Regions from separate parts of the Mycobacterium dioxanotrophicus genome, predicted to be linked through region 2. Evidence: predicted binding sites of a transcription regulator. Region 2 holds the regulator's gene; each other region holds the start of a gene.
The links. Region 2 encodes LexA, which represses DNA repair genes until DNA is damaged. Its sites were predicted from a motif close to CGAACANNTGTTCG; they were not measured.
Positions count from the first base shown of each region.

Region 1: the regulator LexA is predicted to act here: its motif matches at 1,642-1,655, upstream of cofD (2-phospho-L-lactate transferase).
Region 3: the regulator LexA is predicted to act here: its motif matches at 999-1,012, upstream of ruvC (crossover junction endodeoxyribonuclease RuvC).

Region 1 is NZ_CP020809.1:5,365,599-5,370,709, reverse strand. Features, by position in the region: gene BTO20_RS26135 (coenzyme F420-0:L-glutamate ligase) at 1-431, opposite strand, end outside; gene cofD (2-phospho-L-lactate transferase) at 428-1,435, opposite strand; gene BTO20_RS26125 (WhiB family transcriptional regulator) at 1,728-2,117, shown strand; gene BTO20_RS26120 (metallopeptidase family protein) at 2,234-2,698, opposite strand; gene BTO20_RS26115 (DUF3499 domain-containing protein) at 2,788-3,207, shown strand; gene BTO20_RS26110 (phosphomannomutase/phosphoglucomutase) at 3,308-4,696, shown strand; gene BTO20_RS26105 (TobH protein) at 4,693-5,111, shown strand, end outside.
Region 2 is NZ_CP020809.1:4,526,421-4,531,531, reverse strand. Features, by position in the region: partial or broken gene BTO20_RS22050 (LGFP repeat-containing protein) at 1-1,785, shown strand, start outside; gene lexA (transcriptional repressor LexA) at 1,805-2,542, opposite strand; gene BTO20_RS22040 (LysM peptidoglycan-binding domain-containing protein) at 2,774-3,256, shown strand; gene nrdR (transcriptional regulator NrdR) at 3,417-3,869, shown strand; partial or broken gene BTO20_RS22030 (IS481 family transposase) at 3,878-4,866, opposite strand; gene BTO20_RS22025 (PhzF family phenazine biosynthesis protein) at 4,975-5,111, opposite strand, start outside.
Region 3 is NZ_CP020809.1:4,036,691-4,041,801, reverse strand. Features, by position in the region: gene BTO20_RS19395 (hypothetical protein) at 1-124, shown strand, start outside; gene BTO20_RS19390 (NAD(P)H-binding protein) at 218-877, opposite strand; gene ruvC (crossover junction endodeoxyribonuclease RuvC) at 1,028-1,585, shown strand; gene ruvA (Holliday junction branch migration protein RuvA) at 1,582-2,169, shown strand; gene ruvB (Holliday junction branch migration DNA helicase RuvB) at 2,172-3,227, shown strand; gene BTO20_RS19370 (DUF1304 domain-containing protein) at 3,233-3,619, shown strand; gene car (carboxylic acid reductase) at 3,753-5,111, opposite strand, start outside.

The sequences.
Region 1 (5,111 bases), 840 kb from region 2:
GCCACGGTGACGCCGAGTCGGTCACGTAGGCCGTCGCGCAGTGCCGCGGCGCTACCGTCCGGGTCGACGGGCAGCAGGGCCAGCTCGGTGGACCCGACGTTGGAACCGTCGACCCCGGCGGCGGCCTGGACCAGCCCGATGGCGTTCTCGGTGATCAAGGTCCGGCCCTTGCGGGCCAGCACCCGCACCGCCTCGCTGTCGATCAACTTGCGCCGCAGGGTATCCCGCTCATCGGGATCGGCAGGCGCGTCGACGATGCGGCCCTCGCACTTGGACACGACCTTGCTGGTGACCACCAGCACGTCGCCGTCCCGCAACCAGGGTGCCGCGGTGGCGAGTGCACCCACCAGGTCGTCCCCGGGCCGGAACTCGGGCAGGCCCGGCACCGGCAGGATCTCCACCCGGTCGGCAGAACCGTGCTCGGTCCTCACAGCCGAACCCCCGCGAGATCGAGGCCGGCACGCACCATTTCGGCGGTGGTCGCAGGATCGGTCATCAACAGCGGCACTGCGCGCACAGCGACGCCCTCGATGTCGGCGTGGTCACCGGTGTCCACCAACCAGCCGTCCAGCAGGCCGGTGGCCGATCGGGCCCCGAAATGGCGACCGACGGCTTCGGAGGTGGACTCCACCCCGATGATCGACAGGCACTCATCTGCCATGCCACGCAACGGTTTTCCCGCCACGATGGGAGAGTAGCCGATGACCGGCGCCGCGGTGGAGCGAAGTGCGCCGCGGATGCCGCCGATCTGCAGGATCGATCCGATGCTCACGACGGGGTTCGACGGTGCCAGCAACACCGCGTCGGCCTCGGCGATGGCCTCGGCGACACCCGGTGCGGCGGTAGCTTGTTCGGCGCCGACGTACGCGAAGCTGTGTGAGGGCACCTGAGCGCGGTAGCGCACCCACCACTCCTGGAAGTGGATCGCGCGCCGCTCGCCCTCGTGTTCGCCGGGGCCCGGGTCGGTGATCACCACATGCGTCTCGCAGCGGTCGTCGCTGGCGGGCAGCAGTCGAGCACCGGGTGCCCAACGCTTGCACAACGCCTCTGTGACCTGCGACAACGGGTAGCCGGCCCGCAGCATCTGGCTGCGGACCAAGTGGGTGGCGAGGTCGCGGTCGCCCAGGCCGAACCAGTCGGGCTGCACGCCATAAGCGGCGAGTTCCTCCTTGGCGTGCCAGGTTTCGTTACGATGCCCCCAGCCGCGCTCGGGGTCGATGCCGCCTCCGAGCGTGTACATACACGTGTCGAGGTCGGGGCAGATCCGCACGCCATACATCCACGCGTCGTCGCCCACATTGACGATCGCGGTGAGTTCATGCTCCTGTGTCTGGTTGCCAGAGCCGTCGGCAAAGGCGCCGAGTCGCAACAGTTTCTGGACGCCCAGCAAAAACCGAGCGCCGCCGACGCCGCCGACCAAAACGGTGATCTTCACAACGGTCGACATTAGGCGCACAGGGGTCTCGCATGGAAACGACGTCGTCACGACCAGGACACGCCGATGTTGCGACGCGCCGAATTGATATCACGGGATGGTATGAATTCCCGCCGATCCGCTTGACCCTGGCAGCTAACACGTGTGTAATCACAGCAGTGTCATTTCCCGGTTAGCGACTGATTCCGGTGTTGCAAACCGAGATTCGATCAAATGTTCGAATGAAATGGCCTATATCACAATAGTGGGGCTCCACTGTGGATCTACGAGACCGAGTGAGGAGGCGGGGGAGATGTCTTATGAGAGCGGCGATTTCGATCGTGTTGTCCGGTTTGACAACCGGCTGCTCGGCTCGGTAGACAACGCACCGCACATCAACACCGGGCCGACACCGATGGGGGCGACCGGACGTCCTCAACTGAGTTTGGTTCCCGATCAAATTGATGTTGATCCGGCAACTGAAGATGACCAATGGCAGGAACGCGCATTGTGCGCGCAGACCGATCCTGAGGCATTCTTCCCGGAAAAGGGCGGGTCTACCCGTGAGGCCAAACGCATCTGCCAGGGCTGCGAAGTCAAGGATGCGTGCCTCGATTATGCGCTGGCGCATGACGAACGCTTCGGGATCTGGGGCGGGCTGTCGGAGCGTGAGCGTCGTCGGCTCAAGCGCGGCATTATCTGAAGCTCTGCGCGAAGCGCTTCAGAATGCACTCTGAGCCGCTTTGCGAAGCGCTCGTGGCGTTCTGAGGCGCTTCGCGTGAGGGTCCGGTGCGGTTGCTCTGCTACCGCCGGCGACACTCAGTCGTCATCGATCGTCGGATCGATGACCGACGGTTCTACCCCCAGATAGGTGGCCACCTGAGCCACCAGGATTTCATGCAACAGCTCCGCGAGGTCGTCGGCACTCTTCGCCCGACGCTCGATCGGCTTGCGAAACAACACAATTCGGGCCCGGGTGGTATTTCCCCGGACATCTACCCCCGCCGGTATCAACCGGGCCAACGCGATCGGACCATCCGCGATGACTTCCGGTGGCCACTGCACCGTCTCGGGATCCCGCGGTGACATCCGGGGTATCTCGTCGACAGCGACGTCGAGCACACTGACCCGAGAAGCCCACCGCCGCTCGATCGGCTCATAGGCCTCCAGCACTGCCATGTCGAACCGTTCGGCGCGGCTGCGCCAGCCGGGAACGGATCGGGGAAGCAGCGGCCCGCGGACATCGCGACCGCGACGCGATCGCCAAAGGTTCCGCTGAGCCACGCAGGAGATCGTAACGGTTCGAGATCGGCCGCTCGGCGGCTGCGCGTGTCCGAACGCGTCCAGCGACCGTCCAAGATAATCTCTGGTGCGTGAATGTTCCCCGTCGCTGCTGCCGGCCCGGGTGCCCGCATTATGCCGTGGCGACGCTGACCTTCGTCTACTCCGACTCGACAGCCGTCGTCGGACCGCTCGCCACGGTCTCCGAACCGCATTCGTGGGACCTGTGCGTAGGGCATGCCAGCCGGATCACCGCACCGCGCGGCTGGGAGTTGGTACGCCACGCCGGGCCGCTGCCGACGCATCCCGATGAAGACGATCTGGTGGCGCTCGCCGACGCGGTACGCGAGGGCCACGACGGCGCCGCGATGCGCGGTGGGGTGACGGCCGGTTTTTCCGATCCCACCCCCGGGGTAACCGGCGGTGCGGTGATGGCACCGGCCGTGCGTCGGCCCGAACAGAACGGCAGACGCCGGGGTCATCTACGGGTGTTGCCTGACCTCGACGATTAGACAACTGTTAAGGCAGCGTGGTGGGCTCAAGCTAGTGCCCGTGTGGTCGTCTTACGGCGGTTAGGCTGGCGCCAACGATCCCGTTTGCAAGGAGTTCCTAATGTCTCGGCCAGCTGCTGCTGTTCAGCGTGTCATCAAGGCGTATGACGTACGTGGTTTGGTCGGCTCGGAGCTCGACGAGCACCTCGTCGCCGAGGTGGGCGGGGCCTTCGCCCGTCTCGTTCGCGGTGAGGGCGCGTCCCAGGTCGTCATCGGACACGACATGCGGTCGAGCTCGCCTGCACTGGTCGCGGCGTTTGCCGAGGGTGTGCGCGGGCAGGGGCTTGACGTCGTCCGGATCGGGCTGGCCTCCACCGATCAGCTCTACTTCGCCTCCGGTCTGCTGGACTGCCCGGGAGCGATGTTCACCGCCAGCCACAATCCGGCCGCCTACAACGGCATCAAACTGTGCCGGGCCGGGGCCAAGCCCGTCGGCAAGGACACCGGGCTCGGAACCATCTCCGACGAGGTGATCGCCGGGGTGCCCGCATTTGATGGCGCGGCAGGCACCATCACCGATCGTGACGTGCTCGTCGAGTACGGCGAGTTCCTGCGCTCGCTGGTGGATCTGAGCGGGCTGCGGCCGCTGCGCATCGCGGTCGACGCGGGCAACGGCATGGCCGGGCACACCACCCCTGCGGTGCTCGGCCCGATCACCGGAGCCACCGTGCTGCCGCTCTACTTCGAGCTGGACGGCACCTTCCCGAACCATGAGGCCAACCCGCTGGACCCGGCGAACCTGGTGGACCTGCAGGCCCATGTGCTGGCGACGGGGGCCGACATCGGCCTGGCCTTCGACGGCGACGCCGACCGGTGTTTCGTCGTCGACGAACTCGGCCGTCCGGTCTCGCCGTCGGCCGTGACCGCACTGGTCGCGGGACGCGAACTCGGCCGCGAGATCGGCGCGACCATCATCCACAACCTGATCACCTCGCGGGCGGTGCCGGAACTGGTCGTCGAACGCGGCGGCACACCTGTGCGCTCGCGGGTCGGGCATTCCTACATCAAGGCCCTGATGGCCGACACGGGCGCGATCTTCGGCGGCGAGCATTCGGCCCACTACTACTTCCGTGACTTCTGGGGTGCCGACTCCGGCATGCTCGCCGCGATGCACGTGTTGGCCGCGCTCGGTGAGCAGGACCGCCCGCTTTCCGAGCTGATGGCCGACTACCAGCGTTACGAGTCCTCCGGTGAGATCAACTTCACCGTCAGTGATGCCGCCAAATGCGTCGACGCGGTGCTGGAGACCTACGGTGCCGGCATCCAGAGCATCGACCACCTCGACGGCGTCACCGTGGACCTCGGGGAGGGCAGCTGGTTCAACCTGCGTACGTCGAACACCGAGCCGCTGCTGCGACTCAACGTGGAGGCCCGCACCACCGAGGACGTCGACGCGATCGTGAAGACCGTGGCCGACCGGATCAGCACGGTGAGTGAGGCGGCGAGGTGAACGCCGTCGACTCGACGGTGGACCTCGACGACGGCGACGGTCTGCTCGCCGCTGACCGCAACGGTCTGCTGCGGGCCGCGGCGATGGCCGGCGCGCAGGTTCGTGCGACGGCCGCGGCACTGGCCGAAGGCGTGCTGGAACCGCTGAGGTCGGACCTGCCGCCGCGCACGGTGGTCTGGGTGGCCGGTCGCGGGGTGGCGCAGAGCGCGGGCACGATGCTGGCCGCCGCGCTCGGCGGAACCGTGGCCGCCCCCATCGTCATCGCGTCCGAGGCACCGCCGTGGATCGGCGCTCTGGACGTGGTGATCGTGGCCGGCGACGATCCGGGGGACCCGACGCTGGTGAATTCCGCGGCCACCGCGGTGTACCGCGGTGCGCGGGTTTTGGTGGTGGCCCCGCAGGAAGGACCGCTGCG
Region 2 (5,111 bases):
GTAGTTCGCGGCGCGATCAACGCGGGGTGGGACAAGCTCGGCGGATCCGCAGGGGTGCTGGGCGTGCCCTCCGAGGACGAGGCCTACCGCGGCGACGTCGTCTCGCAGAAGTTCACCGGCGGTGAGCTGTCCTGGAACCCCAAGACCAAGGAGTTCACCACCGATCCACCGGATCTGGCAGGCCAACTCAGCGGTCTGACCGTTGCCGACGACCCGACCACCGCCATCAGCGCGGCGCACCGCGCCGAAGGCGGCGATATGGGGCCGCTGGGCGCCAAGGACGGTGACCAGTACCCGATCGGTGCCGACGGCGTCGGGCAGAAGTACGCGCACGGCGCGATCTTCTACACCCCCGCCACCGGGGCGGCCGCGATCAGTGGCCAGCTGCTGGAGAAATACCAGAGTGTCGGCGGCCCCGAGGGTGATCTGGGCTTTCCCACCAGCAGCGAAGCCGACGGTGGGTTCGCGCAGAACAGTCGGACCGTGAGCTTCGCGGCGTCCGACAAGCCCGTCATCTTCTTGACCCCCGACTACGGCGCCGTGATCGTGCGCGGTGCCATGAACGCGGCGTGGCAGAAGCTCGGCGCTGGCCACGGTGATCTCGGCGCGCCGATGTCGGATCAGACCGAGAACGGCAGCGTGATCACGCAGAAGTTCAGCGGGGGAGCGATCTCCTGGGACCGTTCGGACAACACCTTCACCACAGAGCCGCCGAACCTGGCGTCGTCGCTGGCCGGCCTGGAGATCCCCGGGCTGGACGCCAATCAGCCTCACGGGACTCCGCAGGCGTCGCCGTCGGAGCCGAGCAAGCCGTTCGCCTGGCACTGGAACTGGTGGTGGCTGCTCGCGGTGATCCCGGTCGTCTTGCTGGCCGGCCTGATCGTCGGCGCCGCACTGTGGCACCGGCGTCGCGGTCGGGGCGACGACGACTTCGACCACGACGGATTCGAGGACGACGACCACTACGGCTCCGACTACGACGATGCCCGCTATGACGACGGGCACGACGATGACGACGCGCCGCACGATGAAGGCCACTACGACCAGGTCGGTTACCAGCAGGGCCGCTATCAGGCGCACGACTACGACGAGGCCCAGGCACCGACGCAGCATGTCGACGAGTCGAATCCGTTCGAACCGGCCGGGTACGGGGCAGCCGAGGCGGGCACGGCGCGGTTCGCAGGGTCTTACGAGTCCGCAACGCCGGCCGCGGCATACACCCCGGCAGCCTCGCCGTACGACGACCCGACCGACATCGCGATGCCCGTGAGCCAGTGGGCTTCCCCCGGCGGGGTGGACCCCATCGGTGACGTCGATGATGACGAACCGCCGGAAGAGGCCGTCGAGCTGCTCAGCGGCCACGACGATGACGAGGACGACCTCGACGAGCAGGACGACACCGATGCCGCCGATGCCGCCGCCGACGTCGCCGAGGAGCCGCGCGAGCACACCGCGACGCCGGTGGATCCCGACTTCGACTCCGACAACGTCGACACCGCGCCGACGCCCATCCCGACGCTGATACCGCGGATCGATCCTGACGCAGAGACCCACAGTGGGCGGCACGCGGCGATCGAACTGGACGAGCCGGTGGCCAGCGCCACGGCGCTGCACCTGCCGCTGGACGATCCTCAGCGGGCACCGCAGGGTTACCCCATCAAGGCGGACACCAAGTCGGGCATGTACTGGTCACCCGACAGTCGTCAATACGACGATGCGGTTGCCGAGATCTGGTTCGCCAGCGAGGAGTTCGCCCGGACGAATGGATTCGTCCGGGCCGAGTGAGACGCGCCTCGAACGGGGTCTAGATCTTGCGGATGACGGTGACGACCTTGCCGAGCACGGCGGCGTCGTTGCCGGGGATCGGGTCGTAGGCCGGATTGTGCGGCATGAGCCATACCTGGCCGCGGGTCCGCTTGAACGTCTTGACCGTCGCTTCGCCGTCGATCATCGCCGCCACGATGTCGCCGTTGTCGGCGACGTTCTGCTGCCGCACGACCACCCAGTCGCCGTCGCAGATCGCGGCATCGACCATGGAGTCGCCGACCACCTTGAGCAAGAACAGCGAGCCTTCGCCCACAAGCTCGCGCGGCAGCGGGAAGACATCCTCGACCGCCTGCTCGGCGAGGATCGGGCCGCCCGCGGCGATACGACCGAGCACAGGGACGAAAGTGGGCTCGGGCAGCGCATCGGACCCGGCCACGTCGGTGGTCACCACCGGCGTCACCACGGGATCGTCGGCTGCCCGCACATCGACCGCACGCGGCCGGTTGGGGTCACGCCGTAGGTAGCCCTTGCGCTCGAGCGTGCGCAATTGATGCGCGACCGACGACGTCGAGGTCAGGCCGACCGCGTCGCCGATCTCACGGATGCTCGGCGGGTAGCCGCGACTGGTGACCGACGCCCGGATCACCTCGAGGATGGTCCGCTGCCGTTCGGTGAGGCTGCTGTCGGGACTGCGGCGCCGACTGGTGCCGTCGGTGTCGGCCGGGGTGTCGCCGCGCACGTGAGGAGCAGAAGTGTCGGTGCTCTCGTCGCTCATGGCGCCGAATCTAGTCGCTGTACGCGCAATGATCAAACATGTGTTCGAGGCGTGTCGTCCCCGGGCGACCCCAGGGCCGGGCCGGGGTGCGGATGTCAATCGCCTCAACCGAACTTGTCGGTACCCCGGTCTATCTTTTGGCAACAGTTCGATCACACGTTCTATCGTTCGAACACCTGATCGATTATATTCGAACACAGAAGCGAACGCCCGGACTTGAAAGGCAGTCAGATGGCCATCCTCCACATTCCCGCCGAGACCCGCGCAGCTGTGTTGGCGAGCCGGCCCGCTCCGCTGCCCCAGCGTGATGCCCGTCCCGTTCGCAGGCCTCGGTCGGTGGGCCGGCCAGCTCCGATGCGTCCTGGTGGGGCGGCCCTGCGGTACCGGGGTACCGGGGTGCTGATGTCACGGGCGTCGCATCGCCGCAAGCCCATCACGCCCGTGACCACAGTCCTGTTGGCGCTGGTGGCCGCCGGGATCACCGTATGGCTGGGCCTGGTGGCGCAGATGGGCGGTGTGGTCGGGACCGCCGCACCGACACCCGACGAGTTGGCCGTCGTGCAGGTGCGCAGCGGTGAGTCCCTGCAGCAGGTGGCCCGGCGGGTGGCTCCCGATGCACCGGTCGCCGAGGTCGTGCAGCAGATCCGCGATCTGAACCAGCTCAAGTCCGTCGCCGTGGATGCGGGTCAGACGCTGATCGCACCTGTCGGCTGACCGTGCCATGAGCGGCGAAACGGCTTGGTGTGCAACGGCACTCGCCGGATGTCCGGCGAAGTACGTGCCATTGGACCCGGCGTGGGCAGTACCGCCGGCGGCGCAGGTAGGCTCAAGGGCGCTCGAACTTGTGGTCTGGCGGAATGACGAAGGAGCGGTGATGCACTGTCCCTTCTGCCGTCATCCCGATTCGCGGGTGGTCGATTCGCGAGAAACCGACGAGGGGCAGGCCATTCGGCGTCGGCGTTCGTGCCCCGAATGCGGCCGCCGATTCACCACGGTAGAGACTGCCGTGCTGGCGGTCGTCAAACGCAGTGGCGTCACGGAGCCGTTCAGCCGGGAGAAGGTCGTGCGGGGCGTGCGGCGCGCCTGCCAGGGCAGGCAGGTCGACGACGACGCGCTGAACCTGCTGGCACAGAAGGTCGAGGATGCGGTGCGGGGCCTCGGCACACCGGAGATCCCCAGCCATGAGGTGGGCCTGGCAATCCTCGGGCCGTTGCGCGAACTCGACGAGGTCGCCTATCTGCGGTTCGCCTCGGTGTACCGGTCGTTCACGTCGGCCGATGATTTCGAGCGGGAGATCGAGGCGCTGCGCGCCCATCGGTCTGGCTGACCGGGTCGCTAGTTGTACTGACCTGAGAGGTTAGGCACGCGGCTGGCAGGTGGTTGACCCTTGAGTGCTGTGTGGCCGCGGTGGTGATTGTAGTTGTGTAGCCATCGCGGGTACTCGGCGCAGCGGTCGGTGTCGCTGGTGTAGAGCCGGGCGTAGGCCCATTCGTCGGCCAGGGTGCGGTGGAAACGTTCCACTTTGCCATTGGTTTGTGGCCGGTAGGGGCGGGTGCGCCGGTGCTCGATGTCACCCAGGGCATCGCGAAATTTGTGCGACCGATAGCAGGACCCGTTGTCGGTCAACACTTTCCGCACCGTAAAGCCGCAATGATTGAACCAGGCGTTGGCCCGCAGCCAGAACGCTGCGGCCGTCTCTTTGCGTTCGTCTGCCAGTAGTTCGGAGTAGGCCAGCCGTGAGTGCGCATCGATGGCGGTGTGCAAGAAGTGATACCCCCGCACCGGATTGCCGTACTTGCTGGTCTGCCCTGAACTCTTGTCGGCCTGCCTGTTGCGGCCACCGATAGGTTTTCCCAACATCCGCCAGCCGCCTCCGTCCGGGATCTTGCCCAGCTTCTTGACATCGACATGCACGAGATCGCCGCAGGCCGCGGATTCCATCCGGCGGATGACCCGCCCGGTCGGGCGGTCGAGCCAGCGCAGTTTGGCCAGGCCGTACCGGGTCAGCACGCGGTGCACCGTCGAGGGATGCAACCTCAGCAGATAACCGATACGCGCAGGCCCCAACGCCGGATGACCCGGACTTTGATGATGCGCCGCTCAGTTCGGGTGGGTGTTCTCTTGGGGCTGTGGTGAGGCCGTGAGCTGCGATCAGCCATGCCGGCATCACCGAGTTCGCGGTACCGCCCGGCCCAGCGAGCTGCGGTGCTCACCGAGACCTGGAACCGCTCGGCAGCCCGCCGCAGCGGCCAACCGTCCTCAACAATGCACCGAGCTAGGCGCAGACGTCCGGTTTCTGACAACGGGGCATTACGGTGGGACATGAAGACCTCCGGAGTGAGTTGGTGCGTTCCTCGACAGCTCGCACTTCACTCGGAGGTCTTCGTCATGTCACTACGCCACGCCGTACCTAACGTCGGTGGTCAGTACAGCTAGTCCAGTTGCGTGCTGCCGTCGTTGACCACCCGGCCCGCCACCCGAACCCAACCCTCAGGGCTCCAGCGCGTGTGAATCACCGACCCTTTGCCCTGGATGATTTTCAGATCCCGGCTGAGATAGTCGGTCATCC
Region 3 (5,111 bases), 490 kb from region 2:
CCGGCACAAGATCGTCGTCGAGGAAGCCGTGCGCGGCTGGAGCGCCACCAGCGACCGGATCGAGCAGCTCAAGGCGGCCATCGCGGCCGGGGAGGCCGGCCCGGCCGCCGCGTCGGCTGCGTAGAACCTCAGAAGCTCGTCGCGAGTGGCCAGTTATGGCGCGGATTGTGGGAAATTCCGGTCATAACTGGCCACTCGACGTCCCGCTGGCGCCGCCCTAACCGATCGCGGCGACCGCCGCGGCGATCGGTGTCTCGCCGGAGATCACCTCGAACGTCTCACCAGCCGTCCGCGGTGCGTCGAGAACAGCCCGCAACACCGCGGCCACATCGGCACGTGGGATGGTGCCGCGCCCGGTGAATTCGGCGATCCGCACGACGCCGCTGCCTGCCTCGTCGGTGAGCCCGCCGGGCCGAACGATCGTGGTCTGCAGCCGCGAGCGGGCCCGCACGTTCGCGTCGGCGTCCGCCTTGGCCCGCATATAGGCGCGGAACACCTCGTCGTAGCCGTCGTCGAGGGTCCGGTCATCGGCGGACAGCGCTGAGATCATCACGTACCGCGCGACGCCCGCGGCCTCGGCAGCGTCGGCCAGCAGGATCGCGGCATCGCGGTCGACGGTCTCCTTGCGGGCCGCGCCGCTGCCCGGCCCGGCTCCTGCCGCGAACACCACCGCGTCGGCGCCTCGTACCTGCTCGGTGACCTCGTCGACCGAGGCCTGCTCCAGGTCCAGCACGACAGCCCGGGCGCCTGCGGCCTCTAGGTCGGCGCTTTGGGCCGGGTTGCGAATCAGCCCGGTCGCCGAATCCCCGCGCTCGGTCAGCAGTCGTTCCAGGATCAGGGCGATCTTGCCGTGTCCACCGGCGATCACGACGTGCATGATGTCTCCTCCAGCCTTGGTCGGGTCGCTACCAGCATGCAACGCCGCGCCCGGGCCGGATGAGCCCGCCGGTTCTGAGCGTGTCCCTGCCGCACCCGGTCGGTGGCCCACGCTAGGCTCTCGAACAGATGTTCTGACGAAAGGGTTCGCGTGCGGGTGATGGGAGTCGATCCCGGGTTGACGCGTTGCGGGCTGTCCGTGATCGAGAACGGGAAGGGCCGGCAGGTCATCGCCTTGGATGTGGACGTCGTCCGCACCCCGGCCGACGCGCCGCTGCAGAAGCGGCTGCTCACCATCAGTGACACCGTCGAGTACTGGATGGACACCCACCGGCCCGATGTGATCGCCATCGAGCGGGTCTTCGCGCAGCAGAATGTGTCTACGGTGATGGGCACCGCCCAGGCCGGCGGCGTGATCGCGCTGGCGGCCGCGCGCCGGGACATCGACGTGCACTTTCACACACCGTCCGAGGTGAAGGCCGCGGTCACCGGAAACGGCCGGGCCGACAAGTCTCAGGTCACCGAGATGGTCACCAGAATCCTTGCACTGCAAGCCAAACCGACTCCCGCCGATGCGGCTGACGCGCTCGCGCTTGCGATCTGTCATTGCTGGCGAGCGCCGATGCTGGCGCGGATGGCCGCCGCGGAAGCGCTCGCGGCCGAACAGCGCCGCAAGTATCAGGCGAGGCTCAAGGCGGCCCGGGCATGATCGCATCGGTCCGCGGCGAGGTCATCGACATCGCTCTCGATCACGCCGTCATCGAAGCCGCGGGCGTCGGCTACAAGGTGATGGCCACCCCGACCACCTTGGCGAACCTGCGTCGGGGCACCGAGGCCCGGTTGATCACCGCGATGATCGTGCGCGAAGACTCCATGACGCTCTACGGGTTCGCCGACGGGGACGCGCGGGACCTTTTCCTGACGCTGCTCGGCGTGTCCGGCGTCGGTCCGAAGATCGCGCTCGCGACGCTGGCGGTATATGACCCGCAGGCGCTGCGTCAGGCTCTGGCCGACGGCGACGTGACCGCGTTGACGCGGGTGCCGGGTATCGGCAAACGCGGCGCCGAGCGGATGGTGTTGGAGCTGCGCGACAAGATAGGGGCGGTGACTGCCGGCGCCACGGGCGGGGTGGGCGGCCACGCTGTCCGCGGTCCTGTGGTGGAAGCCCTTGTCGGCCTTGGTTTTCCGGCCAAGCAAGCCGAAGACGCGACCGACAAGGTGTTGGCCAACGATCCCGAGGCCACCACGTCCACCGCGTTGCGATCGGCGCTGTCGATGCTCGGTAAGAAGTAATCATGGGTCGGTTCGACGACGCCGAGGAGCCCGACGACCGCGAGGTGACGCCGGCGCTGACCGTAGGCGAAGGCGATATCGACGCCAGCCTGCGACCCCGTTCGCTCGGTGAGTTCATCGGTCAGCCGCGGGTGCGGGAGCAGTTGCAGCTGGTGCTCGAAGGAGCCAAGAACCGCGGCGGCACACCGGATCACATCCTGCTGTCCGGGCCGCCGGGCCTGGGCAAGACGTCGTTGGCCATGATCATCGCCGCGGAGCTGGGCTCATCGCTGCGTCTCACGTCGGGTCCTGCGCTGGAACGGGCGGGGGACCTGGCGGCCATGCTGTCCAACCTCGTCGAGCACGATGTGTTGTTCATCGACGAGATCCACCGCATCGCCCGCCCCGCCGAAGAGATGCTGTACCTGGCGATGGAGGACTTCCGCGTCGACGTCGTCGTGGGCAAAGGTCCTGGGGCCACGTCCATTCCGCTGGAGGTCGCGCCGTTCACCCTGGTCGGTGCGACCACCCGGTCCGGCGCTTTGACCGGACCGCTGCGGGACCGGTTCGGGTTCACCGCGCACATGGATTTCTACGAGCCGGTGGAGTTGGAACGCGTGCTGGCCCGCTCGGCAGGCATCCTCGGCATCAGTCTCGGCGCCGATGCCGGGGCGGAGATCGCGATGCGTTCCCGGGGCACGCCGCGCATCGCCAACCGGCTGCTGCGCCGGGTCCGCGACTACGCCGAGGTGCGCGCCGACGGCAACATCACCCGGGACATCGCCAAGGCCGCACTGGAGGTCTACGACGTCGACGAACTGGGTCTGGACCGGCTGGACCGGGCCGTCCTGTCCGCGCTGACGCGGAGTTTCGGCGGTGGGCCGGTGGGGGTTTCCACGTTGGCGGTGGCAGTCGGGGAGGAGGCCACCACTGTCGAGGAGGTGTGCGAACCGTTCCTGGTCCGCGCGGGGATGGTGGCGCGCACCCCGCGGGGTCGGGTGGCAACCCCACTGGCCTGGACTCACCTCGGCATGCAACCGCCGATAACGGGTCTGGGCCAGGCCGGGCTGTTTGAATAGTCGTCATGGTCTTCGCCGGTTTGGTTTTCGCCGCCCTCGCCGCGGTTCTGCATGTGTACATCTTCGTGATGGAGTCGCTCACCTGGACCTCGCCGCGCACCCGCGCGACCTTCGGTACCACCGCCGAAACCGCGGAAATCACCAAGGAGTTGGCGTTCAACCAGGGCTTCTACAACCTGTTCCTGGCCATCGTGACGGGCATCGGCATCCTGGGAATCGCATTGGGGCACAACGCTGTCGGTGTCGCCCTGGTGTTGGCCGGGGCCGGCTCCATGCTGGCCGCGGCGCTGGTTCTGCTCACCACCTCACCGGACAAGGCCCGTGCCGCCATCACGCAAGGCGTTTTCCCGCTGATCGCGGTGCTGCTGGTGGCCATCGGGGTCGCCCTCTAAGGCCGAGCAGACACCAAAGTCCGCGACACGCGGGGTTTCCGGTACCGCGGTGTCTGCTCGGCCAGAGACTGATTGGCCGCGGTCCTGGTGGGACCGCGGCCGCTCAGGGGATCTTCCCTTGTGAGGAAGCGTGTTACAGCAGGCCGAGCTGCTGCAGGTTGGTGATGTATTGGACGATGACCGCGGGTGTCACGTGCGGGATGTCCTTGTCGGGGCCGATCTTGGCTTCCTGCACGGCCTCCCGGAAGTGGTCGGTCGGTGCGCCCGCGCCGAGCATCGGCCGGCTGGGCTGCTGGTAGTTGTGCAACAGCGGCAGCAGCGAGGCCTGACGTTGCTTGTCCGGCAAGGCGCGCAGCGCGGTGTCGAACCGCTGCAGCCACGTCGCGTAGTCGTCAATCCGATGCACGGGGTAGCCGGCTTCGATGAGCCAGTCGACGAACTCGTCGAGACCGAGGCCGTCGTCGTACGGGTTCATCACGTGGTAGGTCTCGAAGCCGTCCGTCACGCGCACCCCGAGGGTGGAGATCGCTTCGGCGATGAACTCGACCGGCAGGCCGTCGTAGTGCGCTCGTTGCCGGGTGCCGTCGGCGGCCAGTTCGTAGAACGATCCGGGTGCGATGCCGGTGGCGACCAGGCTGAACATCATCCGGGTGAACATGTCGGGCAGGTTCAGCTGACCCGAGTAGGTCGTATCGGCCAGGATCATGTCGCAGCGGAACACCGAGACGGGCAGGCCGCACAGGTCGTGTGCCTCGCGCAGCAGGACCTCGCCGGCCCACTTGCTGTTGCCGTAGCCGTTGGCGTACGAGTCGTCGACCTGACGTGTCGCCGAGATCTGCCGGATGTCGGCGTTCTCGACGAACTCACCGGGCGTGATGCCCCAGCCGACACCGATGGTCGAAACATACACGAACGGCTTGATTTTCGTCGTCAGGGCGATGCGGATCAGTTCGGCGGTGCCGAGGGCGTTCGGCCCGAACAGCTGGCTGTAGGGCAGCACGTGGTTGACCAGGGCGGCCGGGTCGACGATCAGGTCGACGGTGTCGGCCAGGTGCTGCCAGGTCTCGCGGTCCAGGCCGAGATCGGACTCGCCCTTGTCGCCGGCGATGACCTCGAGGTGATCGGCGGCCAGATTCTGGTAGTGGGCAAGCAGTTTCGCGTCGCCGGTGTCGAAGATGGCGTCGAGCCGGGCGCGGGCTTCTTCGTCGGAGCGGGCCCGAACCAGCGCGATGACCTTGCCGTCGACCAGGTCCATGCGTTCCAGCCACTCCAGGGCGAGATAGCGCCCCAGGAGGCCGGTGGCGCCGGTCAACAGCACCGTGCGAACCTCCGCCGGAGCCTTGGGCAATGCCGGTGCGGCGGCCAGGGTCGCGGCGTCGATGAACTTGTCCAGCGTCAGGTCCGCGGCATGCACTTCGGTGGCGTCGCGCCCGTGCACCGACGCATATGTCGGCCGCTTGGAGCCCTGCCGTTCGGCCTCGAGGTAGGCGGC